Regions from separate parts of the Brevibacterium sp. UBA7493 genome, predicted to be linked through region 1. Evidence: riboswitches for the same ligand, from Rfam matches in the RefSeq annotation. Region 1 holds a riboswitch; the other holds the start of a gene.
What was found. Region 1 has a riboswitch for FMN ahead of B4E96_RS02605 (nicotinamide mononucleotide transporter family protein). Riboswitches for the same ligand answer to the same signal wherever they lie in the genome.
Positions count from the first base shown of each region.

Region 2: linked by a shared signal. The riboswitch ahead of ribD (bifunctional diaminohydroxyphosphoribosylaminopyrimidine deaminase/5-amino-6-(5-phosphoribosylamino)uracil reductase RibD) and the one ahead of B4E96_RS02605 (nicotinamide mononucleotide transporter family protein) in region 1 are both predicted to bind FMN.

Region 1 covers NZ_DLOD01000003.1:269,652-285,187, forward strand. The annotation lists gene hisF (imidazole glycerol phosphate synthase subunit HisF) at 1-669, opposite strand, end outside; gene B4E96_RS02580 (carboxyl transferase domain-containing protein) at 686-2,191, opposite strand; gene B4E96_RS02585 (CaiB/BaiF CoA transferase family protein) at 2,188-3,396, opposite strand; gene B4E96_RS02590 (PH domain-containing protein) at 3,531-3,938, opposite strand; gene hisG (ATP phosphoribosyltransferase) at 3,979-4,818, opposite strand; gene B4E96_RS02600 (phosphoribosyl-ATP diphosphatase) at 4,887-5,150, opposite strand; gene B4E96_RS02605 (nicotinamide mononucleotide transporter family protein) at 5,478-6,146, opposite strand; FMN riboswitch at 6,249-6,374, opposite strand; gene rpe (ribulose-phosphate 3-epimerase) at 6,440-7,102, opposite strand; gene B4E96_RS02615 (RsmB/NOP family class I SAM-dependent RNA methyltransferase) at 7,128-8,594, opposite strand; gene fmt (methionyl-tRNA formyltransferase) at 8,587-9,531, opposite strand; gene B4E96_RS02625 (primosomal protein N') at 9,562-11,640, opposite strand; gene metK (methionine adenosyltransferase) at 11,662-12,861, opposite strand; gene coaBC (bifunctional phosphopantothenoylcysteine decarboxylase/phosphopantothenate--cysteine ligase CoaBC) at 12,871-14,142, opposite strand; gene rpoZ (DNA-directed RNA polymerase subunit omega) at 14,139-14,477, opposite strand; gene gmk (guanylate kinase) at 14,488-15,063, opposite strand; gene mihF (integration host factor, actinobacterial type) at 15,060-15,377, opposite strand; gene pyrF (orotidine-5'-phosphate decarboxylase) at 15,419-15,536, opposite strand, start outside.
Region 2 covers NZ_DLOD01000004.1:40,287-55,822, reverse strand. The annotation lists gene dnaK (molecular chaperone DnaK) at 1-1,363, opposite strand, end outside; gene B4E96_RS04090 (biopolymer transporter Tol) at 1,540-1,869, opposite strand; gene B4E96_RS04085 (type II CAAX prenyl endopeptidase Rce1 family protein) at 1,982-2,686, opposite strand; gene B4E96_RS04080 (NAD(P)H-binding protein) at 2,708-3,682, shown strand; gene B4E96_RS04075 (PLP-dependent aminotransferase family protein) at 3,689-5,077, opposite strand; gene pdxS (pyridoxal 5'-phosphate synthase lyase subunit PdxS) at 5,271-6,233, shown strand; gene B4E96_RS04065 (PQQ-binding-like beta-propeller repeat protein) at 6,274-7,800, opposite strand; FMN riboswitch at 7,963-8,105, shown strand; gene ribD (bifunctional diaminohydroxyphosphoribosylaminopyrimidine deaminase/5-amino-6-(5-phosphoribosylamino)uracil reductase RibD) at 8,207-10,693, shown strand; gene ribH (6,7-dimethyl-8-ribityllumazine synthase) at 10,769-11,257, shown strand; gene B4E96_RS04050 (hypothetical protein) at 11,269-12,276, opposite strand; gene B4E96_RS04045 (amphi-Trp domain-containing protein) at 12,563-12,862, shown strand; gene B4E96_RS04040 (hypothetical protein) at 12,849-13,094, opposite strand; gene B4E96_RS04035 (glycine betaine ABC transporter substrate-binding protein) at 13,168-14,196, opposite strand; gene B4E96_RS04030 (ABC transporter permease) at 14,193-14,942, opposite strand; gene B4E96_RS04025 (ABC transporter ATP-binding protein) at 14,939-15,536, opposite strand, start outside.

The sequences.
Region 1 (15,536 bases):
GTGGACGGCCGGGGCGAAGTGCTCGAGCTTGCCGGCGCCTCCGGAGGCGATGAGCGGGACGTCGACGGCTGCGCGGGCGGCGCGGATGAGTTCAAGGTCGAAGCCCTCATGTGTGCCGTCGGCGTCGACGCTGTTGAGCAGGATCTCCCCTGCCCCGCGTTCGGCTGCCTCGCGGATCCATTCGATGGCGTCGATGCCGGTTCCGCGGCGGCCGCCATGGGTAGTGACCTCGAATCCCGAGGCGGTGGCCGGCTGGTCTGCTGGGACCCGGCGGGCGTCGAGGGAGAGGACGAGGACCTGGCTGCCGAAGCGTTCGGCGATCTCGGTGATGAGTTCGGGCCGGGCGACGGCTGCGGTGTTGACGCCGACCTTGTCGGCGCCGGCCCGCAGCAGCCGGTCGACGTCGTCGGTGCTGCGCACTCCCCCGCCGACGGTCAGCGGGATGAACACCGTCTCCGCGCACTGGGAGACCATGTCGTAGGTGGTCTCCCGGTCGCTGCTGGAGGCGGTGACGTCGAGGAAGGTGACTTCGTCAGCGCCGAGTTGGCTGTAGCGGCGGGCGAGTTCGATCGGATCACCGGCATCGCGCAGGTGTTCGAACCGCACCCCTTTGACGACGCGGCCGGCGTCGACGTCAAGGCACGGGATGACGCGCACGGCAAGGGTCATGTTCGCAGGGCTCCTCTCACAGTCCGAGGCTGCGGTAGCGTTCGATGCGCCGGTGCTCGCGGCGGTAGGCCGGCTCGCGCATCAGCGTGATGATCTCGTACTCCAGGGTCTTCGCCACCCGGGTGACGAACGCCTCGGGTTCGTCGGCGGCATCTGGCTGCTCGGCGATGACCCGGTCGACGATGCCGTGCTTGAGCAGCATCTCAGCCTGCACGCCCTGCTTCTGCGCCATCTCCGGGGCATGGTCGGTGTCCCGGTAGACGATCGCCGAGGCGCCTTCGGGCGGCAGCGGTGACAGCCAGCCGTTCTCGGCTGAGAGCACCCGGTCAGCTGGGACGAGTGCCAATGCCCCGCCGCCGGTCCCCTCGCCCATGATGAGGGAGACGGTCGGTGCGTCGAGGGTGGCCAGGTCGGCCAGGCAGCGGGCGATCTCTCCGGCCAGCCCGCCTTCCTCAGCGCTCTTCGACAGCGCGGCACCCGGGGTGTCGATGATCGTGACGAGCGGGATGTGCAGCTCGGCTGCCAGGGCCATGCCGCGGCGGGCTTCACGCAGGGCGGCTGGTCCCATCGGTTCGCCCGCGGCCTGCCGGCTGCGGTCCTGGCCGAGCACGATGCACGGTGCGGTGCCGAAACGGGCGGCGGCCAGCAGCAGGCCGGGGTCCTTCTCACCCTGGCCGGTGCCGTTGAGCGGCAGCACGTCGGTGGCGCCGTGGCGCAGCAGTTCGCGCACGCCGGGCCGTTCGGGCCGGCGGGAGGCGGTGATGATGTCCCAGGCGTGGGTGTTGACCGGCATCGGGTCGGGTTCGGTGCGCGGATCCGGCACCGGTCCCGGGACTTCGCGGGCACCCATGAGCACATTCAGGACCATGTTGACCGTCGAGGCGATCCGCTCAGGTGAGAGGACGGCGTCGATGAGCCCGTTGCGGTAGAGGTTCTCACCGGTCTGGATGCTGTCGGGGAACTTCTCGCCGTAGAGCTGCTCGTACACGCGCGGGCCGAGGAAGCCGATGAGGCTGCCGCGGTCGGCCACGGTGAAGTGGCCCAGTGATCCCCAGGAGGCGAACACGCCTCCGGTAGTCGGGTGGCGCAGGTAGACGAGATAGGGCAGTCCGGCCTTGCGGTGGACCTTCACAGCAGCGGCGAGCTTGACCATCGTGAGGAATGCGACGGTGCCCTCCTGCATGCGGGTGCCGCCGGATGCCGGTCCGGCCAGCAGTGGGAGGCCTTCGGCGGTGGCGCGTTCGATCGCCCGGCACAGCCGTTCGGCTGCAGCGACGCCGATCGATCCGGCGAGGAACCGGAACTCGCAGGCCACGACCGCGACGCGGCGGCCGTAGATGCGGCCCTCACCGGTGATGACGGCCTCGTCGACACCGGACTTCTGGGCAGCCTGGGCGAGTTCGGCGGCGTAGGTCTCGGAGATCCCATCAGCAGGTTCGATCGGCTCTTCGTCCCAGGAGACGAAGGTGCCGTCGTCGACGACGAGGTCGATGAGCTCCCGGGCGCTCAGCCGCGAGCTCATGGCGTCTCCTCGAGCCAGCGGCGGATCGCGTCGCCGTGCTCGTTGAGCAGCGGCGGGGCGAGGTGCTCGCGCGGGGTCGATTCGGTCTCGCCTTCGGTATCGGCGTCGAAGAACCGCAGCGGCGGGCCGGGCAGGTCGATCTCACCGAGCACCGGGTGCTCAACGGAGATCTTCAGTCCCTGCGACAGGGCCTGCTCCCACTGGTAGACCTCCTGCAGGGAGCGCACGATGCCCGATGGGATGCCGGCGGCGGCGAGCTTCTCGAGCAGCTCTTCGGCGGTGTAGTCGCGGAAGCGCTCCTCGATGACGCTGATGACTGCCGGGCGGTTGGCGACGCGCTCGGCGTTGGTCGCCATGCCCTGGGTTTCGGGGTCGATGTCGAAGGCGGCGCAGAGTTTGTGCCACAGGTTCTGGTTGCCCACCGAGATCTGCACGGCCCCGCCCTTGCAGTGGAACAGGCCGTAGGGCGACAGCGACGGGTGGTGGTTGCCGCCGGGTGCGGGGTTCTCCCCGGCGACCGTGGCGCGGGTGCCCTGGAAGGCGTGGACGCCGACCATGCCGGCGATGAGCGAAGTGCGCACGACCTTGCCGCGGCCGGTGCGCTCGCGTTCGAGCAGGGCGGCGAGCACGCCGTAGGAGCCGTAGATGCCGGAGAGCAGGTCGGCGATCGGCACGCCGACCTTCTGCATGTCATCGGGGCCGGAGCCGGTCAGCGACATGAGGCCGGCCTCACCCTGGGCGATCTGGTCGTAGCCGGCGCGGGAGGCTTCGGGGCCGTCGTGGCCGAAGCCGGTGATCGAGAGGATCACGAGGCGCGGGTTGAGCTCCATGCAGCGTTCGGTGGAGAACCCGAGGCGGGTGAGCACGCCGCCGCGGAAGTTCTCGACGAGCACGTCGGCGCGTTCGATGAGCTGGGCGAGAACCTCCTTGTCGCCGTCGTCCTTGAGGTTGAGGGCGATGGATTCCTTGTTGCGGTTGCAGGAGAAGAAGTAGGTGGCCTGCGGGTCGTCCTCAGGGCCGACGAAGGGCGGGCCCCAGGAGCGGGAGTCGTCGCCGGAGGCGGGGTTCTCGACCTTGATGACGCGGGCGCCGAGGTCGCCGAGCATCTGCCCGGCGTGCGGTCCGGCCAGTGCGCGGGAGAGGTCGACGACGGTGTAGCCGGACAGCGGTCCGGGGCGGGTGGTGGTCTCGGATGTGCTGCTCATCGTCAGGCGGTTCTCCTTCGTCGTTCGGCCGCTGGCAGCCGTGCCCGGCGGCTGGTCTCAGTGTGCCCGAGGTGTCGGTGCCGCTGCGCTGTCGTCTCGCGGACGCGTGTCTGCACGGGTGGTGTCAGACCGGTTCAGTTGTCCGGCACATCGGGTGAGCTGTATGTGTCCACGAGTCTACGCAACCGCTCGCAGGCGTAGCGCGCCCGGTCTCCGTCTGCGGACTGGATCGCCATCACCGACAGGGTCGAACCGTCGGACAGGTCGAGGGTGACCCACGAGTCACCACCCCGCGGGTGGAAGCTGATGGAGAGGATGCGCGTCCATTCGACCCTTGTCGTGCTGAAGATGTTGCGCACGATGAGTGCTTCGTCGGTGACAAATGCCGCGATCGCCCCGACGCGCCAGACGACGGCTCCGAAGATCACGCCCAGAGCATTCATCCAGATGATGTCGCGGGTCTTCCAGCCGGTCCAGTGCAACTGAGTCAGCCCCCAGCTCAGCAGTGCGAAGGACACGACGATCGTGATCGCGAGGAACACGGTGAGGATCCTCGTGAAATAGGGCCTGAATGGCCGTGTCTCAGATGCGGCAGGCGCCAATGTTCGTCACCAGGATGGCGCGTGCGCCGACTTCGTAGAGCTGGTCCATGGTCTTGTGCACGTCGCGGGCGGCGACCATGGTGCGCACGGCGTACCAGTCGCTGTCGTGCAGGGCGGAGACGGTGGGGCTTTCGAAGCCGGGGGTCAGCGCGGTCGCCTCGGCGAGGTGTTCGGCGGCGATGTCGTAGTCGACGAGGACGTAGTCGCGGGCGACCATGACGCTTTCGAGCCGGCGCAGAAACTTCCGGGTGCCCGGGTTCGACTTCCGGTTGGAGATGACCACGGCTTCGGAGTGCAGGACCGGTTCGCCGAAGGTCTGCAGCCCGGCCATCCGCAGCGTGGTGCCGGTTTCGACCACATCGGCGATGACGTCGGCGACACCGAGTTCGATCGAGACCTCCACGGCCCCGTCGAGTTTGATGACCCGGGCTTCGAGTCCGCGCTGTGCAAGGTCGCGTTCGACCAGCATCGGATAGCTGGTGGCGATGGTGAGGCCCTCGAGTTCGTCGATCTCGTGGAAAGCGCCTTCGGCTCCGGCGTAGTGGAAGCGAGAGCGGGCGAAGCCCAGCGGCAGCAGCTCCTCGGCTTCGGCACCGGATTCCAGCAGCAGATCGCGGCCGGTGATGCCGAGGTCGATGAGCCCGCGGCCGACATAGACGGCGATATCGCGCGGGCGCAGGTAGAAGAACTCGATGCCGGCGTCGACGTCGCGGTGGACGAGTCGCTTGGAGGTCGTGCGCACCTGGTAGCCGGCTTCGCGCAGCATCGTCGTCGCTGATTCGGACAGCGAGCCCTTGTTAGGCACAGCCACGCGCAGCATGCCGTCGGCCCGGACCGCCGGGATGCGGCCGGTATCGGTGATTTCTCGGCTCACAGCTTCCTTTCGGCTCACAGTTCGCGATAGACGTCGTCGAGGCTGATCCCGCGGGCGATCATCATCACCTGCAGGTGGTAGATCGCCTGAGCGATCTCACCTGCGAGTTCGACATCGGATTCGTACTCGGCGGCCATCCACACCTCGGCGGCCTCTTCGACGACCTTCTTGCCGATCGCATGGACTCCGGCGTCCAGCTCGGCCACGGTGGACGAGCCAGCGGGACGGGTGGCTGCTTTTTCGGTCAGTTCTGCGAACAGTTCTTCGAAGGTCTTCACACGGCCAGGGTAATACACCACCGGCACCAGTCTGCAGAGAGTCTCAGGCGCCGCCCTACAGAGCAGAGAGGCGAAGTCCCAGCGCAGGAGCTGGAAGCAGCGGCCCCAGAGGCTGCGGCCGGCGCCCGGCGCATCCAGACGATGACGTATGAAACTGCGATCAGGAGGAAGTGAGGGGAGGATCACAGCTCCAGGCCACCGAAACCTCCTGCCGTGAGCTCGGGAGCCTGCCCCGTGCGGGATGGCGCACAGACCGGATGGTTGAGGGCAATGCCGAGGGCGGACGTACATGATCGGGGTCGACGTCAGCACGACGTTCGAAGACCCTCAGCCGTCGGCGCAGTGCCCGGCGATCGTCTGTGCGGGTTCGCTCGGTGATGCGATCGTCTGCTTGGACTTCCTCGCCCAGTCGACGATGCCGACGATGACCATGATGAGGAAGACGAAGTACACGATGCCGGAGAACAGCAGGCCGCCCATGATGGCCAGTGGAATCCCGACGAGGTCGACGGCCAGCCACACGAACCAGAACTCGACGATCGCCCGGCCTTGGGCGTACATCGCCACGAGTGAGCCGATGAAGATGTAGGCGTCCGGGTATGGGTTCCACGACCAGTCGCCCCACGCCAGGATCCAGCCGAAACCGGCAGTGCCTGCGGCCAGGGCGGCGATGAGCAGTAGTCGTTCGGGCCAGGTCGCCCAGCGCACGCGGATCTCACCGGTCTCCTCCTGGGAGCGCTTCCACTGGCTCCATCCCCAGATCGCAGCGGCGATGATGACGACCTGACGCGCGGCGTTGCCGCCGAGGCCCGCCGAAATGCTGGCCGAGAACAGGAAGATCGAGCCGGTGATCTGCACAGGCCAGGAGAAGATGTTGCGCCGCAGTGCCAGGAACACCGTTGCCAGTGCGCAGATGTTGCCGATGACATCGGACCAGGGAACGGGCTTGCCCATGAGTTCGAAGACCGGGGCGTTGAGCCACGAGATGATATCCACTTTCCGAAACCTTTCGCTCAAGGCTCCGGGGGTTGCGACGCGTGAATAGCGCGGTGGCGCCGCGTAGGCTCAGGCACATATCGCCATCAGCTGCGCGGACGCAGACGTGCTTCCTCCCATCCGGACTTTCACCGTCGGTACTGGAATCCCACCAGTTCAGCCCCGTCGGAACGGGGGTCGCGGACTGTCACCGCCGGCTCGGACTTTCACCGACCCCGGAGCACGTACTCCTGGTGGCACTATAGGCTCTGGCTCACATGCGCGGCAACTTCTGTCTTGCCGCGCATGCCTGTTCAGCGCAGGGCGTCGAGGGCGAGTTCGCGCAGCTCTTCGATCGCTGCGCTGCGGTTTTCAGCGCTGTATACGGCGGAGCCTGCCACGAGCACATTCGCTCCGGCGGCCACAGCGCGGGCCACAGTCGTGGCTGAGACTCCCCCGTCGACCTGCAGCTGTACTTCGAGACCGGCGTCTTCGATCGCCTGGCGGGTGCGGGCCACCTTCGGCAGGCACACGTCGAGGAATGACTGGCCGCCGAATCCGGGTTCGACGGTCATGATGAGGATCTGGTCGAACTCGGCCAGCAGGTCGATGTAGGGCTCGATCGGAGTGGCCGGGCGGATCGCCAGCGAGGCCTTCGCCCCGAGTGCGCGGATCTCGCGGGCCAGCCGGACAGGGGCCGCGGAGGCTTCGGCGTGGAAGCTGACCGATGCGCAGCCCATCTCCGCGTAGACCTGGGCGTGCCGGTCGGCCTGCTCGATCATGAGATGTGCGTCGATGGGGATCGGCGAGACCTCACGGATCCGCTCGACGACCGGCGGGCCGAAGGTGAGGTTGGGAACGAAGTGGTTGTCCATGACGTCGACGTGGGCCATATCGGCTGCCGAGATCGCGTCGAGTTCCTCGGACAGGCGGGAGAAGTCACAGGACAGGATGCTGGGATGAATGCGAATGCTCACCCTCCCAGCATAGAGCCTCAGCGCTTCAGCCGGTGCGGCGCAGCAGTGCCAGGAACATCCCGTCAGTGCCGTGCACGTGCGGCCACAGCTGCACGGCCTGCCCGGTGCCGATCGGCGCCGAGGCGAACTGGGCGGCCTCCTGGCCGGTGACGTCTGCGAGGATCGCCGGCGCGTCAAGCACCTCGACGTCCGTGCCCGAGGCGGTGAGCACCTCGGTGACGATGTCGATCGTCTCCCCGTGGTGGGGCGAGCAGGTGGTGTAAGCCACGACTCCCCCGGGTGCGGTGAGCTCGATCGCCCGGGTCAGCAGTTCGCGCTGGATGGGCTGCAGTGCCTCGACGTCCTCAGGTTTGCGCCGCCAGCGGGCTTCGGGTCGGCGGCGCAGCGCGCCGAGGCCGGTGCAGGGAACGTCGGCGAGCACGCGGGTGTAGCGGCCGAGGTGCTCGTCTGCCAGGCTGCGGCCGTCGGTGTTGAGGACGGTGACGTCTGCGTCGATGGCGCGTACGGAGTCGCGGACGAGTTCGGCGCGGTGTGCGGAGACGTCGCAGGCGACGACTGGTGTTCCGGTGGCAGCGGCGTCTGCTGCCAGGATGGCAGTCTTGCCGCCGGGCCCGGCGCACAGGTCGAGGACCGGGCCGTCAGGTGCGCAGGCTGCGGTCAGGCCGAGGACTACGAGCTGGGAGCCTTCGTCCTGGACGCGGGCCTGTCCTGCCTGCACCTCAGGAAGTGTGTAGGGGTCTCCGGAGGACAGTTCGACGCCGAGCGGGGACAGCGCGGTGGGCTTTCCGCAGTCGGCGGCGATCGCCTCCCGGTCGGCCAGGCCGGGCAGGGCTGTCAGGCACACGCGGGCGGGCACATTGTCGGCTGCGAGCAGTGCGGTGAGTTCGCCGGCATCGCGCCCGTGGGCGGTGAGCGATCGGCGCAGTGCAGTGACGATCCAGGCCGGGTGCGCGTAGGTCAGCCCGATCTGCTCGTCGTCGCTGGCGCCTCTGGTGACGAGGTCGAGCCACTCGATGCGGGTGCGTTCGCTGATGCGGCGCATGACGGCGTTGACGAAGCCTGCGGCCTTCATGTGCTTGGTCGCCCGCATGAGACCGACGGCTTCGTTGACGGCGGCGTGGGCGGCGGTGTTCATGTCGAGCAGCTGGTGGGCACCCAGCCGCAGGGCATTGCGGGCGGGCGTGTCGAGCTTGCTGACCGGCCGGCCGGCGGCGTGGGCGATGATCGCATCGTAAAGACCGCGGCCGCGCAGGGTGCCGTAGGTCAGTTCGGTTGCCAGCCCGGCGTCGGCGGTGCTCAGCCCGGCACGGCTGAGCCGTGGGGGCAGCAGCAGGTTGGCGTAGGCGTCGTCATCGTCGACGGCGATGAGAACGTCGAAGGCGATGCGCCTACCGGGGTTGACGCGGGTGCGGCCATGGCTGACACGGCGGCGTTTGACGCCGGGGCCGGGTTTGCCGGGGGCGGGTTTGCGGTCTCCGCTGGGCTCACGCATCGCCGGGCTCCTCGCTGATGTCGAAGGCGGCCTGACCGCGGCCGCGCAGGAAGTCGGCGGCGTCCATCATCGCCTTGCCGAAGGGCTGGATGCGTTCGACAGCGACGGCGCCGTCGCTGGTGCCGATGAGCACAGTGCCGTCAGCGGCGGCTGCGAGCCGGCCGGGCTGCTGCCAGGCGGCGCTGCTGAGGTCATCGGCGGCGGTGATGCCGGAGAGCTTGGTGCGCTTGCCGTCCATGAGCGCCCATGGGCCCGGTGCTGGGGTGACGCCGTTGGCGCGGGCGACGAGTTCGGCGGTGGTGGCGGTGAAGGGCAGTTCGGCTTCGTCTGGGGTGATCTTCTCAGCGTGGCTGGTCTCACCGTGCTGTGGGGTGAGTTCGGCGCTGCCGTCTGCGAGCTGATCGAAGGCGGTGACGAGCAGCTCCGCCCCGGTGCGGGCGTAGGAGTCGAGGACCTCTCCGGCCGGTGCCGAGGGCAGGTCGAGTTCCTGCTGGGTGAGGACCGGTCCGGTGTCCATGCCGGTGTCGATGCGGAAGACAGTGACTCCTGAGGTCGTCTGTCCGGCCATGAGCGCCCGCTGGACCGGTGCTGCCCCGCGCCACTGGGGCAGCAGGGAGAAGTGCAGGTTGTACCAGCCGTGCTCACTGATCGACAGGGCACGAGGTCCGGCGATCGCACCGAAGGCGACGACGGCGACGGCATCGGGGCCGAGGGCTTCGAGTTCGTCGAGGATCTCCCCGCGCAGCCGGGCGGCCTCGAGCACCGGGATGCCGGCGGCAAGGGCGCGCTCCTTCACCGGGCTCGGGGTCAGCACGCGCTTGCGGCCGACCGGGGCATCGGGGCGGGTGAGCACGGCGATGACCTCATGGTCGGATTCAAGCAGCGCCTCGAGAGCGGGCACGGCGACGGCGGGGGTTCCTGCGAAGACGATTCTCACCCCGCCAGTCTAACGACCGGGCCGGCCGGTTCAGAGCACGTCGGGATCGTCGACCCGGGCGAAGACGGACTCCTCATGCCGCATCGACCGGGCGGCGACCTCGGCGGCGATGCGCCGGGTGACAGCAGGACCGGAGGCGATCGTCGTGCCGATGATGCGCTCATACGGCTCGTCGTGGGCATAGATGTCCCACACCTCCCCTACCTCGGAGGCCGCAGCGACCACCTCGGCGACGGCGGACCGGTCGCCGCGCAGGCCGATGGTGCGCACGGCCGGCGGGAAGCGCAACTCGCTGCGCGCCTGGTACTGCTCATCGGCCCAGGCGACGGGTGCGAAGTCGGAGATGACCTGCCGAATCGAGGGGTCGTCGTCCATGAGCAGGATGCGCCCGCCGTGCTGCCAGCCGCGCACCAGACAGGCGGCCCGCATGCGGCGAGCAATGGCGCGGTCGGTGGCCTGCAGACCGGGGCCTGGCCACAGCGAGTCGAGCAGCAGGGCCAGGGCGTAGCCGTTGTCTGCATACGGTTCGGCGCCTGTGGTGGCGACGATGATGCTCGGTTCGTCTGGGACCCGGTCGATGATGTGGCTGCCGCCCGAGCGGATGACCTTGGTGCCGGGGAAGGCGCGGCCGAGTTCTTCAAAGGTGCGCTCGATGCCGGCGACGACCGACCGGATGGCGTTGCTGGAGCACTGCGGGCAGGTGAAGGTCTCAGCGCGGAAGCCGCAAGCGCGGCAGGCGAACGGACCGGTCTGGGAGGCGGCTTCAAGTTTGCCGGCGCACTGCGGGCATTCGATGACGCTGCGGCAGCCAGCACAGGCCACGACCGGCAGGTAGCCGGCACGCGGGACCTGCACGAGGACAGGTCCGATGGCCGGGGATTCCGTCGTCCGCCCGATCGCTGCCTGGGTGAGGCGGAAGCCGAGTTCGGGCAGCCGCTGATGCTGGTGCGGCGGCAGGTCGTCGGGTGGCAGCTGGCAGATCGGGGCCTGTTGGCGATGAACCGGTCCCGGATAGGTGATCTCACCGAACCAGCCGATGCGCACGAGCCGCTGGATCTCGACGGTGCGGTTGTAGTCAAGGAACAGGGCTGCACTGCCGGTCTGCTGGATGCGGGTGAGCAGCACCTGGCGGGCGTGCGGGTAGGGGGCGTGCTGGTCGAGGTAGTTCTCGTCGCCGTCGTCGAGGCAGATGACGAGGCCGATGTCGGATGTCGGGGCGAAGGCGGCGGCGCGGGTGCCGATGATGAGCCGGCCTGCCCCGTGCAGGGCGCGCACCCAGGCTGACCAGCGGGCGGACTGGCCCTGGTCGGCTGATAGGCGGATGGCCAGCGGCTTGAGGTCGCCGAGGGCGGCTTCGAGGGCTGAGAGTTCGCGGTGATCGGGTACGAGCCACAGCACCGATCGGCCGGTGCGCAGCACGCGGGCGGCTGCGCGCAGTCCGTAGTGGATCCAGCCGGTGCCCGGCATGCTTCCTGGCAGCAGCGCCATGGCTGCGCGCGGGCCGGCAGATGGGCGTCCGGTGTCGGTGGCCTCGGACGGTGTATCGCCGATCCAGGTGTCGAGGGCGGTGAGGTAGTCGGTGAAGTCCGCTGGCTCATCGGTGTGGGCGCTGATCTCATCGCAGATCTGCTGCCGTTCGACTTCGCCCAAGGGTTCGGGTTCTGCTGCACGGGCGCGCTTCTCAGCCGTCGCGTGCCGGGGCGGGATCGCCAGGCGCAGGACATCGGGCAGGGTGCCGGCATAGCGGGAGGCGATCTCCTCGCACAGGGCCCGCAGCCCGGGGGTGAGGACGACGAGGTCGGAGACGACGCGTTCGATGGCGGTGAGTTCGCCGACGTGTTCGGTGCTGTCCTTGCGGGCGACGACGAACCCGGAGATGAGCCGTCCGGCGAAGCGGACCCGCACGCGCACTCCGGGCTGTGCGTCGGCGGCGAGGCTGTCGGTGACGGCGTAGTCGAAGGGGCGGGCCAGGTGCGGCAGCTGGGTTTCGACGAGCACTTCGGCAACCGGCAGGTGCGCGGCCGGCGTCTTGCCGCCGCGCACCCTGATGCCGGTGTCGAGGCCGTCGTCGTCGCCGTCGTCGGCGATGAGCCGCGGCTGCTGGCTCATGTGTCTGCTCCCCTGACCGGGTCAGGAGCACAGGCGGCGCAGGTCCTCGGCGCGGTCCGTGCGCTCCCACGTGAAGTTCTCACCGGTGCGCCCGAAGTGACCGTGGGTGGCGGTCTCGGTGTAGATCGGGCGCTTGAGGTCGAGGCTCTTGATGATCATCGACGGGCGCAGGTCAAAGACCTCGCGGATGGCCGCTTCGATGCGGGCCGGGTCGACGGTTTCGGTGCCGAAGGTCTCGACGTAGAGACCGACCGGGCGGGCGGAGCCGATCGCATAGGCGACCTGCACTTCGCAGCGGCGGGCCAGGCCGGCGGCGACGACGTTCTTGGCCACCCAGCGCATCGCATAGGCACCGGACCGGTCGACCTTCGAGGGGTCCTTGCCGGAGAACGCTCCGCCGCCGTGGCGGGCGAAGCCGCCGTAGGTGTCGACGATGATCTTGCGGCCGGTCAGTCCGGCATCGCCCATCGGGCCGCCGACGACGAACGGTCCGGCGGGATTGATGTAGAACTTCGTGGCAGCGGTGTCGAGGCTGAAGTCGGCGAGGACCGGTTCGATGACCTCGCGCTTGACGTCGGCTTCGAGCTGGTGCTGGCCGATCGCGGCATCGTGCTGGGTGGAGACGACAAGGGCCTCGACGGTGCAGGCGGTGTCACCGTCGTAGCCGATCGTCACCTGCGTCTTGCCGTCAGGCCGCAGGTAGTCCAGCCGTCCGGACTTGCGCACCCGGCTCAGCTGCTCGCTCAGCCGATGTGCCAGATGGATCGGCAGGGGCATGAGCACGTCGGTGGAGTCATCGGCGTAGCCGAACATGAGTCCCTGGTCGCCGGCGCCGAGCAGCGAGTCAGCGTCTTCGACCTCACCGCCGGTGCGGTGTTCAAGGGAGGTGGTGACAGCGTCGGCGATGTTCTGCGACTGCGCGCCGATCGAGACGGACACGCCGCAGGAGTGGCCGTCGAAGCCCTTCTCAGAGGAGTCGTAGCCGATGCCGGTGATGATCCTGCGGGCGATGCCGGCGACATCGGCATAGCCGTCTGTCGAGACTTCACCGGCGACGTGGACGAGGCCGGTGGTGACCATCGTCTCAACGGCGACGCGGGCGTTGGGGTCCTGCCTCAGCAGCTCGTCGAGGACACCGTCGCTGATCTGGTCGCAGATCTTGTCGGGGTGTCCTTCGGTGACGGACTCTGAGGTGAATTGGCGAAGATGTTGTGTGCTCACCCGGCCATCCTATCGATTCGCACGGACAGCGACAGCGGCCATGACTTCCTGCGACACACTCTCCTTCGACCCGGCCGTGCGCAGCACCTCGCGCACGCCAGCACTCTCACCAGCGGTTCCACCCTCGGAGGCGTCAGCATCAATGCGTTCGTAGACGACGAGGCTGTTGTCGTCGCGGTCGAAGGCCTGGCCGGCGGAGACGTCGTTGAGCACGAGCATGTCGCAGCCCTTGCGCAGCAGCTTCTGCTGGGCGAGCTGTTCGGCACTGGCGTCCGGGGAGCCGGTTTCGGCGGCGAAGCCGATGATCGTCTGGCCGGCGGCGCGGGTTTCGACGAGACCGGCGAGGATGTCGGGGTTCTGCACGAGTTCGATCGTGAGCCCGGAGTCCCCGGATTTCTTCATCTTGTGCTCGGCGGTCTCGGCCGGCCGGTAGTCGGCAACGGCGGCGCACATGATGATGATGTCGGCATCCCGCTGGGCGGCCTGCGCGGATTCCTGCAGCTCGGCGGTCGTCTCAATGCCGGTGACGGTGATCCGGTCGCTGAGGTTCTCCAGCAGCCGATCGTCGACGTTGGCGGCGATGAGGGTGACATCGGCACCGAGTGCTGCTGCGGCGCGGGCCAGGGCGATGCCCTGTTTGCCTGAGGACCGGTTGCTGAGGAAGCGCACCGGGTCGAGCGGCTCGCGGGTGCCGCCGGCGGTGATGAGCACGCGCCGGCCGGCAAGTGCCGCCTCGGTCTCCGTTCCCGAGGTGCGGGTCCGGTGGACGTCGAGGGCTGCGGTGACGATGTCCTCGGGTTCGGGCAGCCGTCCGGGACCGGAGTCGGCTCCGGTGAGCCGGCCGCTGGCCGGTTCGATGACATGGATGCCGCGTTTGCGCAGCACTGCGACGTTGTCCACGGTGGCGGGATTGAGCCACATCTCGGTGTGCATCGCAGGTGCGAGCACCACCGGTGCGGTGGTGGAGATGACGGTGGCGGTCAGCAGGTCATCGGCGCGTCCGGCGCGCAGCCGGGCGATGAGGTCGGCAGTCGCCGGGGCGATGAGCACGAGATCGGCGTGCTGGCCGATGCGGATGTGCTCGACTTCGTCGATGCGTTCGAACACGCTCGTCTGCACCGGCTGGCCGCTCAGGGCCTCCCAGGTGGCAGCGCCGACGAAGGTGAGCGCCGAGGCAGTGGGCACGACCTTGACGGTGTGCCCGAGTTCTCGCAGGGCGCGGACGACATGACAGGCCTTGTAGGCCGCGATGCCGCCGCTGACCCCTACGACGATGTTCACTGCTCGGTGGGGGTGTCGAAGCTCAGGTCGATGTCGGCTTCAGCGGTCTCGAAGTCCTCGATGACCGGCGCGGCGAAGTCCTCTTCACGCGGCTCGCGGATGAGGATCTTGCCCTCATTGACCTCGCGCAGGGCGATCGACAGCGGCTTCTCGTTCGGCTCCGGGGTCACCAGCGGGCCGACGTTCTCGAGCAGGCCTTCCTGGAGCTGCGCGTAGTAGGCATTGATCTGCCGGGCGCGGCGAGCCGATTCGATGACGAGTTCGTACTTCGAATCCGTCACCGCCAGCAGGTCGTCGATCGGCGGATTGGTGATACCTTTCGGTTCAGCGGACACTCAAACTCCATCAGTTGTCGGGGGTGTTGTCGATTGACAACCCCATCAATGTTACTAGTTCCTCGGCGGCTTCTGAAATGTCGTGGTTGATGACGGTGTGGTCGAACTCGGTCTCAGCGGCGAGTTCTTCCTTCGCAGTCTCCAGCCGGCGGGCCTGTTCCTCTTCGGATTCGGTGCCGCGGCCGATGAGCCGGCGGACGAGCTCATCCCAACTCGGTGGGCCGAGGAACACGAACCTCGCCTCGGGCATCGTCTCCTTGACCTGGCGGGCGCCCTGCAGGTCGATCTCCAGCAGCGGATGCGAACCGGCTTCGAGCGCTTCGCGCACCGGTTTCGCGGGCGTTCCGTAGCGGTACCGGCCGTGCACGGTTGCGTATTCGAGGAGTTCACCGTCGTCGATCATCCGATCGAATTCCTCTTCGGTCACGAAGTAGTAGTCGACGCCGTCGCGTTCGCCCTCACGCGGTGGGCGCGTGGTGGCGGATACGGAGAACCAGATCTGTGGGAAGTTTCTGCGGATGTGTGCGCCGACGGTGCCTTTGCCGACGGCGGTCGGTCCTGCCAGAACAGTCAGTCGTTGTGTCACGCGGTTTCGAATCTCTCCAGGAGTGCGGCCTTCTGGTGCACACCGAGGCCTTTGAGTCGCCGGGATTCGGCGATGCCGATCTGCTCCATGAGCACTGAGGCGCGGCGTTTTCCGACGCCGGGCATGGAGCGCAGCAGGTCATGGACCTTCATCTTGCTCAGTGCTTCGTCGTCTGCTGCTTCCTTCAGGACTGTCGACAGGGATTTCTCACCGCACTTCAGTGCGGCCTTGGCATCTGCCCGAGCCTGCCTGGCCTTGAACGCTTTGTCGAGTGCTGCAGAACGCTGTTCGGGTGTCAGGGGTTGGAGAGCCACGTCTACTCCTTAGTGGTCCAGTCCGCATCAGCAGATTTGTATCAGTGTAGACCGTCTGCACCGGTGAGCGCACGGGTCGTTTCCCGGATGCGCTCCTGAAGCGCCGGAATCGCCGGCCCTGCTGAGAGGATCGTGCGTCCGGCATTCACAATGACACGG
Region 2 (15,536 bases), on a different contig from region 1:
CGAAGGACACCTCGATCTGCGGCATGCCGCGCGGCGCCGGGGCGATGCCGGTGAGCTCGAAGGTGCCCAGCGGCTTGTTGTCCCGGGTGAACTCGCGCTCGCCCTGGAAGACCTGGATCGACACGGAGGGCTGGTTGTCCTCGGCGGTGGTGAAGGTCTCGGACTTCTTCGTCGGGATCGGGGTGTTGCGCTCGATGAGCTTCGTCATCACACCGCCCTTGGTCTCCAGTCCGAGGGACAGCGGGGTGACGTCGATGAGCAGCACGTCCTTGCGCTCACCCTTGAGGACACCGGCCTGCACGGCGGCGCCGATCGCGACGACCTCATCGGGGTTGACGCCCTTGTTGGGCTCCTTGCCGCCGGTGAGCTCCTTGACGACCTCGGCCACGGCCGGCATGCGGGTCGAACCGCCGACGAGCACGACGTGGTCGATCTCGTCGACCGAGATGCCGGCATCGGCGATGACGGCCTTGAACGGGGCCTTCGTGCGCTCGAGGAGGTCCTTGGTGAGGTCCTCGAACTTCGCGCGGGTGAGGGTCTCATCCAGGTGGACGGGCCCGTTGTCGCTCATCGACAGGTACTGCAGAGAGATGTTCGTGCTGGTCGCCGAGGACAGTTCCTTCTTCGCCTGCTCCGCGGCCTCCTTGAGGCGCTGGACAGCGGCGGCGTCCTTGGTCAGGTCGACGCCGTAGCCGTTCTTGACCTGGCTGACGAGCCAGTCGACGATCTTCTGATCCCAGTCGTCGCCGCCGAGCTCGTTGTCACCGGAGGTCGCACGGACCTGGATGGTCGAGAAGTCATCATCATCCTTGCCGACTTCGAGCAGGGACACGTCGAAAGTGCCGCCGCCGAGGTCGAAGACGAGGATGAGCTCGTCCTCCTTGCCGCGCTCGAGGCCGTAGGCCAGTGCGGCGGCAGTGGGCTCGTTGATGATGCGCAGGACGTTGAGGCCTGCGATCTTGCCGGCGTCCTTGGTGGCCTGGCGCTGCGAGTCGTTGAAGTAGGCCGGGACGGTGATGACGGCGTCGGTGACCTCTTCCTGCAGGTACTCCTCAGCATCGTGCTTGAGCTTCTGCAGGATGCGGGCAGAGATCTCCGGTGCAGTGAGTGTCTTGCCGTCGAGTTCGGTGGTCCAGTCGCTGCCCATGTGGCGCTTGACCGAGGCGACGGTGTTCTTGACGTTGAGCACAGCCTGGCGCTTGGCGATCTCACCGACGAGGGAGTCGCCGTTCTTGCTCACCGCCACGACCGAGGGGGTGGTGCGGCCGCCTTCTGCGTTGGCGATGACCTTGGGGTCGCCGCCTTCAAGCACGGCCACAACCGAGTTGGTGGTGCCGAGGTCGATTCCTACTGCACGAGCCATAGTGTTTCTCCTTCTCTTCTGAGTCAGGCCCAACCCGGCTGGCGCCGGCATTGAGCGCATCTGACTCAAGTCTGGTCACGCTGAATCTGACTGTCAAACCCAGCATCATGAAAGTTGCGTACACCAGACTCAACTTTGCGGGAAGGGAGATTATTCCGCAGGCAGGCAGAATTCTTTCAGCGACCCCCGTCGCGCTCCGCGCCATCCCGGCGTGTCAGTCGTTGCAGCCGGTCGCGTGCGCGGGCGAGCCGCTCATCCTCGGTCAGCTCCCACCACGGGGTGCCGCGCTCACCGAGGCCCTCTTTGGCCCAGGTGACGCGCTTCCGCAGCGCTGCAGTCTGCTCGTCGTTCAGCTGGCGAGAGCGGGAGAGCTGCGAGCGGGCAGTGCCGAGGGCACTCAGCAGCGGGGCGGTCAGCGCCTCGGGCAGCACAGGATCCTGGGCTCGCCAGCGCCTGCCCCTGACGATGATCCAGCGGCCGTCTGCGGTCCGCTCCGGCGTGCTCATATGCGGCTCCACGCGCTGGCGCTGTCCGCCTCGGCGCGACCCGCCTCGGCGCGCCCCGCCTCGGCGCCGGGACGCCGCGGCGCGGCCGGTGGTGGGGCGATCCAGGCGGCCATCAGAGGCCTCCCGGCACGGGGGCTGCGAGCGGGAAGATCCCGACCATGGCGATCGACCACAGGCCATGGACGATGAGCGGAGCGAACCAGCGGCCAGTCGATTCGCGGGCCCAGGCTGCGGCGAGTCCGACGACGGGGGCGGCGGCGATGAGGCCGGGGTTGAGCGTTGCGCAGGTGACGAGCGTGTAGATGACGGTCGGGGCGATCCAGCGGGCGTGGCCGCGGAACAGGTCGGCCAGGCCGAGGCGGAAGAACACCTCTTCCGACAGCCCCGTGACGACAGCTGCCGCCAGCGTCAGCCCGGCCGCCGAGCTCCCGGCAGTCACGAGGGCGGCGGTGATCCATGGCGCGGTCACCGGGATGAGGCTGAGGATCCAGCCACCAAGGAGCGACACACCCGCCAGCACCGCACCGATAGCCAGCGCCCGCCACCCGGCCGAGGCGGCAGTACGGTGCGCCGGCGGGCCGGGCGCCGGATCAGCAGGGCGGTGGCGTGTGGCATGCGCTCGCGTGAGCAGCAGGAGGGCGATCCCACCGAGTGTCCACACCGCGGCGAGGGCAAGGCTCCACAGCGGCAGTGCCGCGGTGCCGGCAGCTGTGCCGAGGCCGAAGGCCTTGCGCAGGATGAGCCCGCCGAGGACAATGGTGGCGGTCGCAGGCGCCCAGACAGCAGCACGTGAGGTGAGCACCAGCTGCGACGTCATGGCACCAGTCTAGGAGATGACATGCGAGTTCTGCTCATCGGCGCCACCGGATACGTCGCCTCGCGTACGATCCCCGTCCTGCTCGGTGCCGGGCACACCGTCATTGCCGCTGCCCGCTCACCGGAAAAGCTCAGGGCGTTCTGGTGGGCAGACCGCGTCACCGCCGCCCGACTCGACGTCACCGATGACGCATCCGTATCAACGGTGGTGGCTCACAGCGATGCCGATGCCATCGTCTACCTCGTCCACGGGATGGGCGGGTCTGACTTCCGCACAGTTGACCGGCAGTCAGCTCAGCGCGTGTGCCGGGCAGCCGATGCTGCAGGCATCAAGCGGATCGTCTACCTTTCGGGGATCATCCCGGCTGTCGGCGAGGAGCGCCTGTCCGAGCATCTGCTCTCGCGGCTCGAGGTCGAACAGGAGCTCTCCCGGGCCAGCGCCACGGTCATCACGCTGCGTGCGGCGATGATCATCGGGGCGGGCTCGACGAGCCTGGCACTCGTCCGGCAGCTGGCGACGCGGCTGCCGGTCACGGTGGTGCCGTCGTGGATGCGCCACCTCGTCGAGCCGATCGCCGTCACCGATGTGGCCGCCGCGATCGAGGCGGCGCTGCGGGTCGATCTGCCGACCGGGCAGTTCTCGATCGGCGGCGGGACGGTGATGTCGTACCCCGAGCTCATCGATCTGCTCACTGAGCTCAGCGGGCTCGTCCGCCCGCAGCTGCCCGGCGGACCGCTGCCGGAGCCGCTCGTCGCAAAGGCTGCGGCGGTGCTGACGGATCTGCCGGGATCGACAGTCGAGGCGCTCATCGAATCGCTTCAGGAGGACATGGTCTCCTCCGGTGACAGCTGGCGCAGCGAGCTGTTCGCAGGGGCGCCTGCCCATCAGCCGCTGACACCGCGGGCCGCCCTGGCGCGGGCGCTGGCGCAGCCGGATCTCAGCCTGCCGGCCGCCGAACGGGATCCGCTTGCGGTGATGCCCGGCGACCGCTGCTGAGTGTCATCAGCGTTGGCTGAGCTCGGTGCGCAGAGCCGCCAGGACAGCAGTGAGCTCCGGGCTGGTGAGCGAGCTCAGCGCGATCTCGATGCCGGTCTGCTGCCCGCCGGTCCATTTGCCGGCCAGGTCGTCGACGAGGATGCCGCGCTCAGCGAGTGCGCGCCGCAAACGCCGCGCATCCCCGGCCGGCCGTTCGAGGATCGCCCGCCCGCGCACCTGGGTCAGCGGCAGGCCTGCGGCATCGACCGCCTCGGCGGCGGCTGCCAGCCGCTTGCGCATCCGCAGCATCCGCCTGCGCAGCCCGCCGGAGTCCAGGTAGTCGGCGAGCACCGCCTGGATGAGCGGTGAGGCGGCGGGACCGAGCATCCGGCGGTGGGCGGCGATCGCAGCGCTGAGCGGGCCGGTGGCGATGATGTAGCCGATGCCCAGGCGCGTGCCGAGCAGAGTGGCGAAGGATCCGAGGTGCAGCACCCGGCCGCTGCTGTCGAGGTCGGCGAGAGTCGGCGGCAGGCTGCCGGCGTAGCGGGCTTCGGTGTCGTAGTCGTCTTCGATCAGGTGGCCGCCGCACGATTCGGCCCAGCGCAGCAGCTGCACGCGCCGGGTCGCGCTCATCGAATCTCCATGCGGATGCAGGTGGTTGGGCGTCAGCAGCAGGGCGCGCAGCGGTGCCGGGATTGCAGCGGGGTCGATGCCGTCGGTGTTGACGGGCACATCGACGGTGGGGGTGTTCGCCAGTGCCCGGCGCAGACCGGGAAAGCCCGGGCTCTCGACTCCGAGCGCTGCGGGAGCGAGGACGTTGAGGACGGTGCGCAGCCCGTCGCGGGCGCCGGCGGTCAGCACGATGTCGGCGGGTTCGACCTGCATGCCGCGCACCAGCCGCAGGTGCCCGGCGATCGCCTGGCGCACCGTCTGGGTGCCGCAGCCGTCATCGCTGACGTCGCGGGTGTCGAGTCCGCGGCGCCAGGCAGCCCGGAAGTCGGGCTCATCGCGCGGGTCGGGGCGCACGCTCACACCCCGGGCATCGATGCGCACCTCCGCCGCGATGTCAGTGGAGTGGTGGGAGGGCATCGCTCGGCCCGTCACGGCCCGTGACCCCGAGCGGCGCGCGGCCGAAGCGAGACCAGTCCGCGCCGTCTGCAGTGCCGGGTTGACGCGTGTGCCCGAACGGGCGGCTGTCACGAGCTGCCCCTCGGCGATGAGATGCTCATACGCCGTCTGCACGGTGCCGCGGGCGACACCGAGCTGCGCGGCGAGCACCCGGCTGGAGGGCAGACTGTCGCCCGGGCGCAGACGGCCGGTGACGATCTCGGCCCGGATGCCGGCGACGATCTGCAGCGGCAGACCGATGCGCGAGCTGCGGTCGAGCCGCACCGTGAGATCCGCGTCGTGCGCCATGAGCACCCCTCCCCCACCTGGTCTCTGGTCTCGCGGCCATCCGGAACCGCGCAACTGGACTACAGAATACCCCTGGATCTGGACTATATCTGCAGTCCAATGCCCGCTAGGCTCACGAATACCCCGTCGGGCGCCTGGACGTCCGGCTCACCACCAGCGGGTGTCCGGCACCCGCCACAACCCAGGAGACTGCATGACTGCCACACTGACCGCCACCACCGCCAACGCCGCTGCGGACACGCACACTGCCGGGACTGCCGACGGCGCCGCGCAGCAGCGCGCCACCGGCGCCCAGCTGAGCTCTGAGCTCGCACGCTCACTGGCCGGCGGCGTCATCATGGACGTCGTCACCCCTGATCAGGCCCGCATCGCCGAAGATGCCGGAGCAGTGGCGGTCATGGCGCTCGAGCGGGTGCCCGCCGATATCCGCGCCCAGGGCGGCGTCGCCCGGATGAGCGACCCGGACCTCATCGCCGGGATCCTCGATGCCGTGTCGATTCCGGTCATGGCCAAGGCGCGCATCGGCCACTTCGTCGAAGCGCAGATCCTGCAGTCTCTCGGCGTGCACTACGTCGACGAATCCGAGGTCCTCTCCCCTGCCGACTACGTCAACCACATCGACAAGCGTGCCTTCGAGGTGCCGTTCGTGTGCGGGGCCACCAACCTCGGAGAGGCGCTGCGCCGCATCAGCGAAGGTGCCGACATGATCCGTTCGAAGGGTGAGGCCGGCACCGGCGATGTCTCCGAGGCGACCCGCCACATCCGCACGATCAGCGGTGAGATCCGCCGCCTGGCTGCGCTGAACGAAGATGAGCTCTATGTTGCGGCCAAGGAGCTGCAGGCGCCGTTCGACCTCGTGCGCACGGTCGCCCGCGACGGCCGCCTGCCGGTCGTCACCTTCGTCGCCGGGGGCGTGTCCACGCCTGCCGATGCGGCGATGATGATGCAGCTCGGTGCTGAGGGCGTGTTCGTCGGCTCAGGCATCTTCAAGTCCGGCAACCCGGAGGCACGGGCCAAAGCCGTCGTCAAGGCCACGGCGAACTACGACAATCCCGAGGTGCTCGCCGAGGTCTCCCGCGGACTCGGTGAGGCGATGGTTGGCCTCAACGTCAGCGACCTGCCGGCCCCACACCGCCTGGCCGAACGCGGCTGGTAAGACGCAGCGCAGCTTTACCGGCGCCGCACAGCGGCGTCGTTCAGCCGCCGGTGACGGTCCACAGCGTGGTGGACTCACCGGCGGCTGCTGCGAACCAGCGGCCGGTGGCGCTCGGCTCGGCATACTGGCCGACGGCGTGGGCCTCGGGGTGCTCCTTGCCGTCAGGGGTGAAGAAATGCACCGCGTCGTTGAGCAGCACCGGGATGAGACCGAGCTGCGGAAATGCGCCGTTGCCGCCGAATCCGTAGCTGCCCTCGACCGGATCGAGCGGGTCGAGGTCTTCGCCTGCCTCCCAGAGCGTCGATCCGTCAGTGGCGCTGACGGCCCGGACACCGGCGTCGAGACCGGGCATGATGACCAGTGGCGCGTCGGTGCCGTCGACGGGTGTGTGGAGGCGACCGTACTGCTCGTCGAACAGCCCGAATTCGAAAGCGTCCTCGGAGATGTCGGTGTGCCAGGCCTTGCCGTCGAGCAGTGAGCCGAGCACCAGGATCCGGGAGGCGAACAGCTGGGTGCTCGCGCACACGAAGGTGCCTGCGGCGGTGGAGACGGGCCGGGCGGCACAGTAGGCGACCGGCTCCTCACTGAAGTCGATGCCCGCGGCGAGGCTAGGATCGTCGGCAGCGCTGAGCGGGGTGAGCACCCCAGAGCTCTCCGGCAGGTCCATCGGCAGCCTCAGCAGTGCGGTGCGGGTGACGGACCCGGAGTACGGTGCGTCAGGATCGGCGGTGCCGAAGGCGTAGACAAGCGTTCCGGGTGCCTTCTGCGGGTAGATCCCGAAGCCGAGGTCCTGCTCCCCGTACTCACTGAGATCGACTGTGGCATGCTGACCCGATGCCAGGTCGAGGCGGGTGAGGAAGCTGCCGTCGCCATCGCGCCACGGTAGGTAGGCGCGCGTGCGGTCCGGGGTGATCTGCAGGTTCGCCCCGCCCATGGGCTGCGCATCGGCGGTCGCCTGCACGGCCGGCCAGGCAGGCTGGCCGGAGGCAGGATCGAGGCCGAGGACCATGGCCTTCTGCTCATCACCGGTGCAGCTGCCGCGATCGGCATCGATCATCCCGTATTCGAGCAGGATGATCCCATCCTCGCCCAGGGCGCTCGTCCCGGTGGAGGAGGACGAGTAGTAGTCACGCGGTTCGGTGCAGCCGAGATCGGCATCGGCAGGCGTATAGGTCCAGGCTTCGCTGCCATCGCCCCAGTCGAGTGCGCGCAGATGGCCGGTCCCGTCGTCGACGATGACGATCTCACCGTGGGAGTAGGCGGCCACGCTGTCGGGCCGGTCCATATCGACCTGCGCCTGGTGGCTCCACAGTTCAGCGCCATCAGCGCCGACGGCGACGAGCCTGCCGCCCATCGCGTCGGCGACCAGCGCCCGGTCGGTGTCGTTGTCGGCGAGCAGGCTAGCGTAGAAGTCGAGGGTAATCGCCTCGCTCAGCTGCCGCGGTTCCGGTGTGCTGGGCGCAGGTGAGCTGCCGGGTGCATCATCTGCCGCTGTGCATCCGGCGGCCAGTGTGAGAGCGGCGCCTGCGGCGATGAGGGCGAGCGCGGGGCGGGAGAACGGGTGCATGACTGTTCCTCCGCAAGCAGGGACACCGTGATGATCTCCCTGGTGAGCATCCTGTCTTCACTATGCCAGACGGGCCGGACAACGGTGCTGGCAAAGCACGGGAGGCGCCCACCGCCTCGGGTGCGGTGACCGGTGTGTCTGTGACGCGTGCTACGGTGTGGGCAGATGTTCCGGGGACGGTGAGATTCCGTACCGGCGGTGACAGTCCGCGACCCGAACGCCGAGGCCCAGACGGGCGGAGGGGTTCGGCTGACTCGGTGCGATTCCGAGACCGACAGTGAAAGTCTGGATGGGAGGAACACACGGTCCAGGGCACCCGTGTCTGCCTGGACCGGCAGCGGCGCACCCGTGTCTGCGCGGACGCCTGCCGCCTGTCTCCCGTCTCCCCGGTAGGAGGAGAGGGAAAATGCACCGCTCATCTGCACCCGCCGCGCCTGCCGCCGGGATCACTGCCCGTGAACGCCGGGCCATGTCCGCTGCTCTCACCGCCGCCCGCCGCGGCCAGCGCGGGGCCACCCCTCTCGTCGGTGCGGCCGTCATCGGCGCCGACGGGACGATCGTCACCGGCTACCACGCAGGTGCTGGGCACCCGCACGCCGAACCGGCAGCCCTGGCAGCCGCCGTCGCAGCCGGCATCGACCTCGGCACCGCCACGCTCGTCGTCACGCTCGAACCGTGCGCCCATGTCGGCCGGACCCCGTCGTGTGCGCATACGATCGTCAGGGCCGGGATCCCGCGCATCGTCTACGCGGCAGCCGACCCGAATCCGGTCGCCACCGGTGGCGCCGAGGTGCTGCGGGCGGCCGGACGCGAGGTGGTCGCCGGGCTGGCAGCCGATGAGGCGGCGGTGCTCAATCACCGGTGGGTGGCCGCGCAGCGTGAGGCCCGGCCATTCGTGACGGCGAAGCTCGCCCAGAGCCTCGACGGGCGGATCGCCGCTGCCGACGGCACCAGCCAGTGGATCACCTCCGATGAGACCCGGTCCCGCGTGCACGCGCTGCGCGCCCGGGTCGACGCCGTCATCGTCGGCACCGGCACCGCCCGGGCCGACAATCCGCGGCTCACCGCCCGCATCGACGGCCGCGCTGCGGCCCGGCAGCCGGTGCCGGTCGTCATCGGCACCCGCGATCTCGACGCCTCCAGCCACCTCGCCGCCGACCCGCGCACCATCCACCTGCGCACCCACGACCTGCTGCACGCGCTGCGGCAGCTGCGGGCGCGCGGGATCGAGCACGTGCTCGTTGAGGGCGGGGCGCACCTGCTCAGCGGCTTCCTGACCGCCGGGCTCGTCGACGAGCTGTTCCTCCACCTCGGCCCGCAGCTGCTCGGCACCGGCGGGCTCGCCGCCACCGCCGGCCTTGAGGTGCCGACACTCGCAGCCGCCCCGCGCTTCATCCCCGACGACCTTGCCGCCCCTGCCGCTGCCGCGAGCGGGACCGACACCATCCTGCACCTGAGACCGGCACCCGCCGCCCCGGCCCCGGCACCGCCAGCCCCATCCACCACCGACCACAGGAGTCACCACATGTTCACCGGCATCATCGAAGCCACCGGCACCGTCCTGTCCGTCACCTCCGTTCCCGGCACCGACACCGCCCGCATCAGCATCAGGGCCGGCAGCCTCATCGACGACCTGCCAGCCGGCGGGTCCCTGGCCGTCAACGGCGTCTGCCTCACCGCCACCCGCACCTCCGCCGAAGCCGCGCCGGCACATGAGAACCCGGCCAGCACCTCGGGCCCGGGGATCTTCACCGCCGACATCATGGGCGAGACGCTGGCGCGCACGAGCCTGGGTGCGCTGAGGGCGGGCGCGCAGGTGAACCTCGAACGCTGCATGCCGGCCAGCGGGCGCTTCGACGGGCACATCGTCCAAGGTCACGTCGACGGGGTCGGGCGGATCAGCGTCTTCGAGGACTGCGGGGCGTGGACGCGGATGCGCATCGAGCTGCCAGCCGCGCTCGCCCCGCTGTGCGTGGAGAAGGGTTCGATCGCACTCGACGGGACCTCGCTGACGATCACCGCCGTCTCCTCGGCAGGTGCCGGGCAGCCGTGGTGCGAAGTCGGGCTCATCCCGGCGACCCTGGCCGCGACGACGTTCAGGCAGGCGAGCGTCGGGGACCTCGTCAACATCGAAACCGATGTGCTGGCCAAGTACGCCCAGAGCCTCGCCGGACGCCACGTGCGACGTGCCGATCCCGTGCAGGCGCCGCCGTCGCCGTGGCAGGACAAGCCGTGGGAGACCACCGCAGCCGACGCGTCCCCGGCACACGGGCTCGACTCGATCGAGGAGGCGATCAGCCGACTGCGCCGCGGTGTCCCGACGATCGTCGTCGACGATGCCGACCGCGAGAACGAAGGCGACCTCATCGTGCCGGCCGAGCTGCTGAGCCCGGAGTGGATGGGCTTCATCGTCCGCCACACCTCCGGCGTGGTGTGCGCGCCGATGACCGCTGAGATCGCAGCCCACCTCGATCTGCCGGCCATGACCGCGGTGAACGAGGACCCGAAGGGCACGAACTACACCGTCAGCTGCGATGCCCGCGGCCTGGACACCGGCATCAGCGCCGGTGAGCGCACGACAACCCTGCGCATGCTGGCCGACCCGCAGGCGGGCCCGGAGCAGCTAACCCGGCCGGGGCATGTGTTCCCGCTCATCGCCGCCGCCGGCGGGGTCCGCGAGCGCGCCGGGCACACCGAGGCCGGAGTCGAACTCGCCCGGCTGGCCGGCTGCCGGCCGGTCGCAGCGATCGCCGAGGTCGTCGACGACACCGGCGAGGTCATGCGCCTCGACGCTCTGCTGGCCTTCGGGACCCGGTTCGGGCTGCCGGTCATCTCGATCGCCGACCTGCGCACATGGCTCGACACGCACACCCCAGCCGCCCACCAGAACTGAACCGGACACCGCACCAGAACTGAACCGGGCACTGCACCGGACACCGCACCGAACACTGAGAGAAGGGATCACATCATGGCATCGAGCGGAGCACCGACGATGAAGCCGCAGGCCGCACCGGGCACCCGCGTGGCGATCGTCGCCTCCTCCTGGCACACCGAGGTGATGGACGGGCTCCTCGCCGGCGCCCAGCGCGCCCTCGCCGAGGCCGCAGCTGAGACGACTGGGATGGAGGTCAGCGTCTTCCGGGCGCCGGGCAGCTTCGAGCTGCCGCTGCTGGCCCGTGCGGCGGCGGAACGCTTCGACGCCGTCGTCGCACTCGGCGTCGTCATCCGCGGCGGCACCCCGCACTTCGACTACGTCTGCCGGGCCGCCACCGACGGGCTGGCCAAGGTGGCGGCCGAGACCGGCACACCGGTCGGGTTCGGGCTGCTGACCTGCGATGACGACGAGCAGGCTCGCAACCGGGCCGGGCTGCCGGGCTCACGGGAGGACAAGGGACACGAAGCGGCGAGCGCAGCCCTTGCCGCACTCGCCGCTCTGACAGAGATCAGGACCGCCTGAGCGGCCGGGGGTCAGTACCGCATCAGTGCTGCGACGTTCTCGACCCGGCCGTCGGAGATGATGACGATCGTGCCGGAGTTCTGCAGCGTCGACAGGATCGCGGAATCGACATCCCCGCTGCCTTCTGAGGCAGAGAGCGACGGGTTGATGAACAGCGTGTCGACCCGCCCCTCGGCAGCTGCTTCGCGGATGACATCGGTCTGGGTGACGCCGCGGCCGGTGCCCTGCGCATCAGCGAAGCGGGCGTAGGCTGCGTCGTCGCGTTCAGCGAAGGCCGGCATGACGACCTCCCACGCATCGGCGTGCAGCTGACCGGGCGTACGGTCGTCGGGGTTGCCGGTGACCATCTCGTCGAGCAGCGCCGGGTAGGTGCACACGGGTTTGAACAGCGGCATCGCCTCAGCGACAGCTGCGAGGATCAGCGGCTGGCTGCGGGCTTTGCCGAGCAGCGTTCCGACTCCTTCGCCGACAGCCTTGACGAACTTCTCGACGAAGATCCTGTCGACCTCACCGCCGGCGCCGTGGCCGTGGAACATGGCGCGGTCGCCGCCGATCGACCGGCTCTGCAGCTGCCGCTGGCGTTCATCGGGGTCGACGACGTCGTCCATGCTTTGCGGCACGGTCTCACCGAGGTCGAGTTCGACGATCGAGTCCTTCGTCGCGTCGAACAGGCGCACCTTGTTCCGTGACAGAGCCAGGATGTAGAAGGCATGGGACTGTGCGAGCGCCGGGGCGATCGGGCGGACCGTCATCGAGTCGCCGACGCTGACGTGCTCGCTCAGCGGCACACCGAGGCGGTAAGTCAGCGTCATGCCCGTGGCTGCGTAGAGAGCCAGCCCGTCGGCCTGATGGCGCCAGAACGGGCCGTCGTTGACGAGGTCGTTGAGCGGGCCGAGGATCTCCTTGGCTTCCTTCGCCTCGACGCCGGTCTCAGCGAGCTTGCGGCCCGCCTCATCGAGCAGCGACTTGAGCCGGGTGGAGGATTCGCGGGATTGGTGATCCGCTCGCGATGTCGGCATCAGAATGGTCACCTTGGGCCCTGAGGCCTCAGCCATCCTCTTGAGATCAGTTGGGTCAACGTAGTCAAATGAACCGAGAGTATGAGTGACGTCCATACACAGAGCTTAGCGACGCAGGTCACACTTGTGAACTGGTGCCAGCAGGCGAGACCTTTTGTTTCTGCTCCGCATGCGTTCATATCCCGCAGATGCGGACTCGGATACGATGGATATCCAGCCGGTTGCGCGCCTTTTCGCCGTTGTCACGGCATCTGCGCCGGCACCCTGTTACTGAAGGGATGTCACTGTGAAGACCGTTCACCTCAAGACCAAAGAGATCCGCAGCCGCGACGAGCTCGCCGACCTGCTCCAGCAGCTTGCCGACCAGATCGCCGAGGGCACGCTCGTGTTCCGTCAGGGTGCTGAGGAGACCCGGCTGGAGATGCCGAGTTCGGTGCGCCTGTCCGTCGAGGTTGTCGACGAGGAGAAGCCGGCGACTGAGCAGAAGCCGAGCAAGGGCACCAAGCGCGAGGTGGAGGTCGAGATCTCCTGGCGGGTCGGCGAGGACGGCCCGATCGCAGCAGACGAGCCGCTCACTCTCGGCTGAGCCCTGTGTCCTTCGCGCGGCCGAGTCCGCGCTGCTGCCGGTGGCGTGCCCGCACCTGGAAGAACCGCACAACCGCATAGACCGAACCGATGATCGGGGCGAACAGCGCGGCCATGACAGTGAGCGGGTAGCGGGCGGTGTCACCGGGTTCGCGCCGGGTGCCAGCCGCGCAGGCGATGCCGATCAGCCAGATGATGAGCACCGTGCCTTCGGTGAGATTCAGACCCAACATCGCCGCTTCCTTCCGTCACGAGCCGCTTCTTTCCGTCACGAGCCGGCGACAAGCCTACCGTCTGGCCGCCGAGTCACCGTTCGGTGACGAAGCCTTCGTCGACCATCCAGCGCAGTGCCACGTCGACGGGGTCGTCACCGTCGACGTCGACCTGCCGGTTGAGCTCCTGCATCTGCTCGGTGGTGAGCTTCTCGGCGATCGGCGCGTAGACCTCTTCGAGCTGCGGGTACTCCTCGAGCGTCTGAGTGAAGAACACGGGGGCTGCGTTGTAGGCGGGGAAGAACTGCTTGTCGTCTTCGAGGACGACGAGGCCCATCGCCTTGATCCGGCCGTCGGTGAGGTAGACATTGCCGAAGTTGCACTGCCCGGCCGCCGTTGCGGAGTAGATCGGGCCGGCATCGTAGATGCCGATGTTGTCCTCCGGTGTGCCGTCGGCCTCCCCGCGCGGAATGTCGTAGGCCTCGAGCATCGGGGTGAGCCCATCAGGCCGGGAGTTGAACTCGGCGGCCACGCAGATCGTGCGGTCCTCCGGCTTGAGATCGGCCAGCTGCGACATCTTCGTCACCGCGCCGAGCTCGCCGGGGGCGTCGGGCCGGATCGCCATGCCGTAGGAGTTGTTGAGCTCAGCCGCCGGGCCCCAGGTCAGGCCGTTGTCCAGGTCGGCATCGTGGACGGCTTGCCACTGCTCGTGCGGATCCGGGATGCCCTCCTCCTCATTCAGGTAGGTCAGCCAGGCGGTGCCGGTGTACTCCCAGGACAGGTCGGCCTGCCCGCTCGTCATGAGTTTGCGGGCCGAGACGCTGCCGGGCACGTTCGTGAGGTCCTTCACGCTGAATCCGGCGGCCTCGGCGGCGATGACGGAGATCTTGCCGAGGATGACCGCCTCGGTGAAGTTCTTGCTCGTGACCGTGAAGACCTTTCCGTCGGCGGCACCGGGGATCTCCTCGATCGACCCGGGGTTCACCGGCGGGATGTAGGCGGCCGAGGGCTGCAGACCGCACGCGCCGAGTGCCAGGGTGCTCAGCAGTACGATCCCGGCGCCGAGGCGGCCGAGCCTCGTGCGTGTGCGGCTGACTGGGGTGGTGATCGGGTGGGGTGTCATGCCAGTCCCTTCGGCCGTACAGCCAGTTCGACGACGCGTCCGGTCCAGTCGACGACGAGAGCGAGCAGGGCAACGAGGATGGCACCTGCGATGAGCACCCGGGTGAGGTCGAGCGTCACCCCGGTGGTGATGAGCAGGCCGAGTCCGCCGCCGTTGACGAAGGTCGCCAGAGTGGCGGTGCCGACGAGCAGGACGAGTGCGGTGCGGATACCCGAGAGCATGACGGGCACCGCAAGCGGCAGTTCAACGCGGAAGAGCACGGCGGCAGCGCTCATGCCCATGCCGCGGCCGGCTTCGATGAGCTGCCGGTCGACCTGGGTGAGGCCGACCATGGTGTTGCGCAGCACCGGCAGCAGCGCGTAGACGACGAGTGCTGCGATCGCGGCCTGCAAACCGAAGCCGAGCCAGAACCCGAAGAGCACGATGATGCCGACGGCCGGGGCGGCCTGGCCGATGTTCGCTACGGCCATGACCGGTCCTGCGGCCCGGCGCAGGGCTGGGCGGGTGAGCAGGATGCCGAGCGGGATCGCCACGGCGAGCACGATGACGGCGGATATGACGGTGAGCAGCAGGTGCTCCACGGTCAGCGACCAGACCGCGCCGGGTGCCAGAGTGGAGGATTCGACCTCGGTGAGGTCGGTGGTCAGCAGCCACCAGATGAGCACGCCGAAGGCCGCGACGATGATCCCAGCCTGCACGAGCAGGTCGCGGATGTCTCTGCGCTGTCCGGCAGTCAGGCTGCTCATGGCCTGTCCCTGTCCGCGCGGTGCGCACCGGCCGGTCGATCGCCGTCAACAGCATCGTCACCGGGGTCGGCTGTGTCTGCGGTCGGGTCCTCACGCTTTTTGGCGGCGATCGCCTCGTCGGTGTTGCGGCCGGTGCGCCCGTCGTCTTCGGGGATCTCGAACTCCTCGGGTTCGTTCTCCCCCAGCGGCGCCTCGGCGGCAGTGTCACCGGCGCGGCCGTTGAGCCCGGAGATGACGTCCATGATCGTGTCGACGGTGACGAGCCCGAGCATCTGGCGGCGCCGGCCGACGACGATCGCCGATGACGTCGTCGTCACGAGCATCGAATCGAGTGCGTCGTTGAGCGAGGCGCGGTTGTAGACCACCGGCAGGTCCTCATTCACCTGCGTCGGCATCGTCTCCAAGCGTTCGAGCTGGCTGGCGATGAGCCAGTCGACGGGCCGGTCCTGGTCGTCGACGACGACCACATAGTCATCGCCTGCCGCACGCATCGTCTCCACCGCCTCGGCGGCGGGGGCACCGGCACGCACGCGCACCGGTTCGGTCAGCTCAACGTCATCGAGGCGGGACAGGGACAGCTGCTTGAGCCCGGCG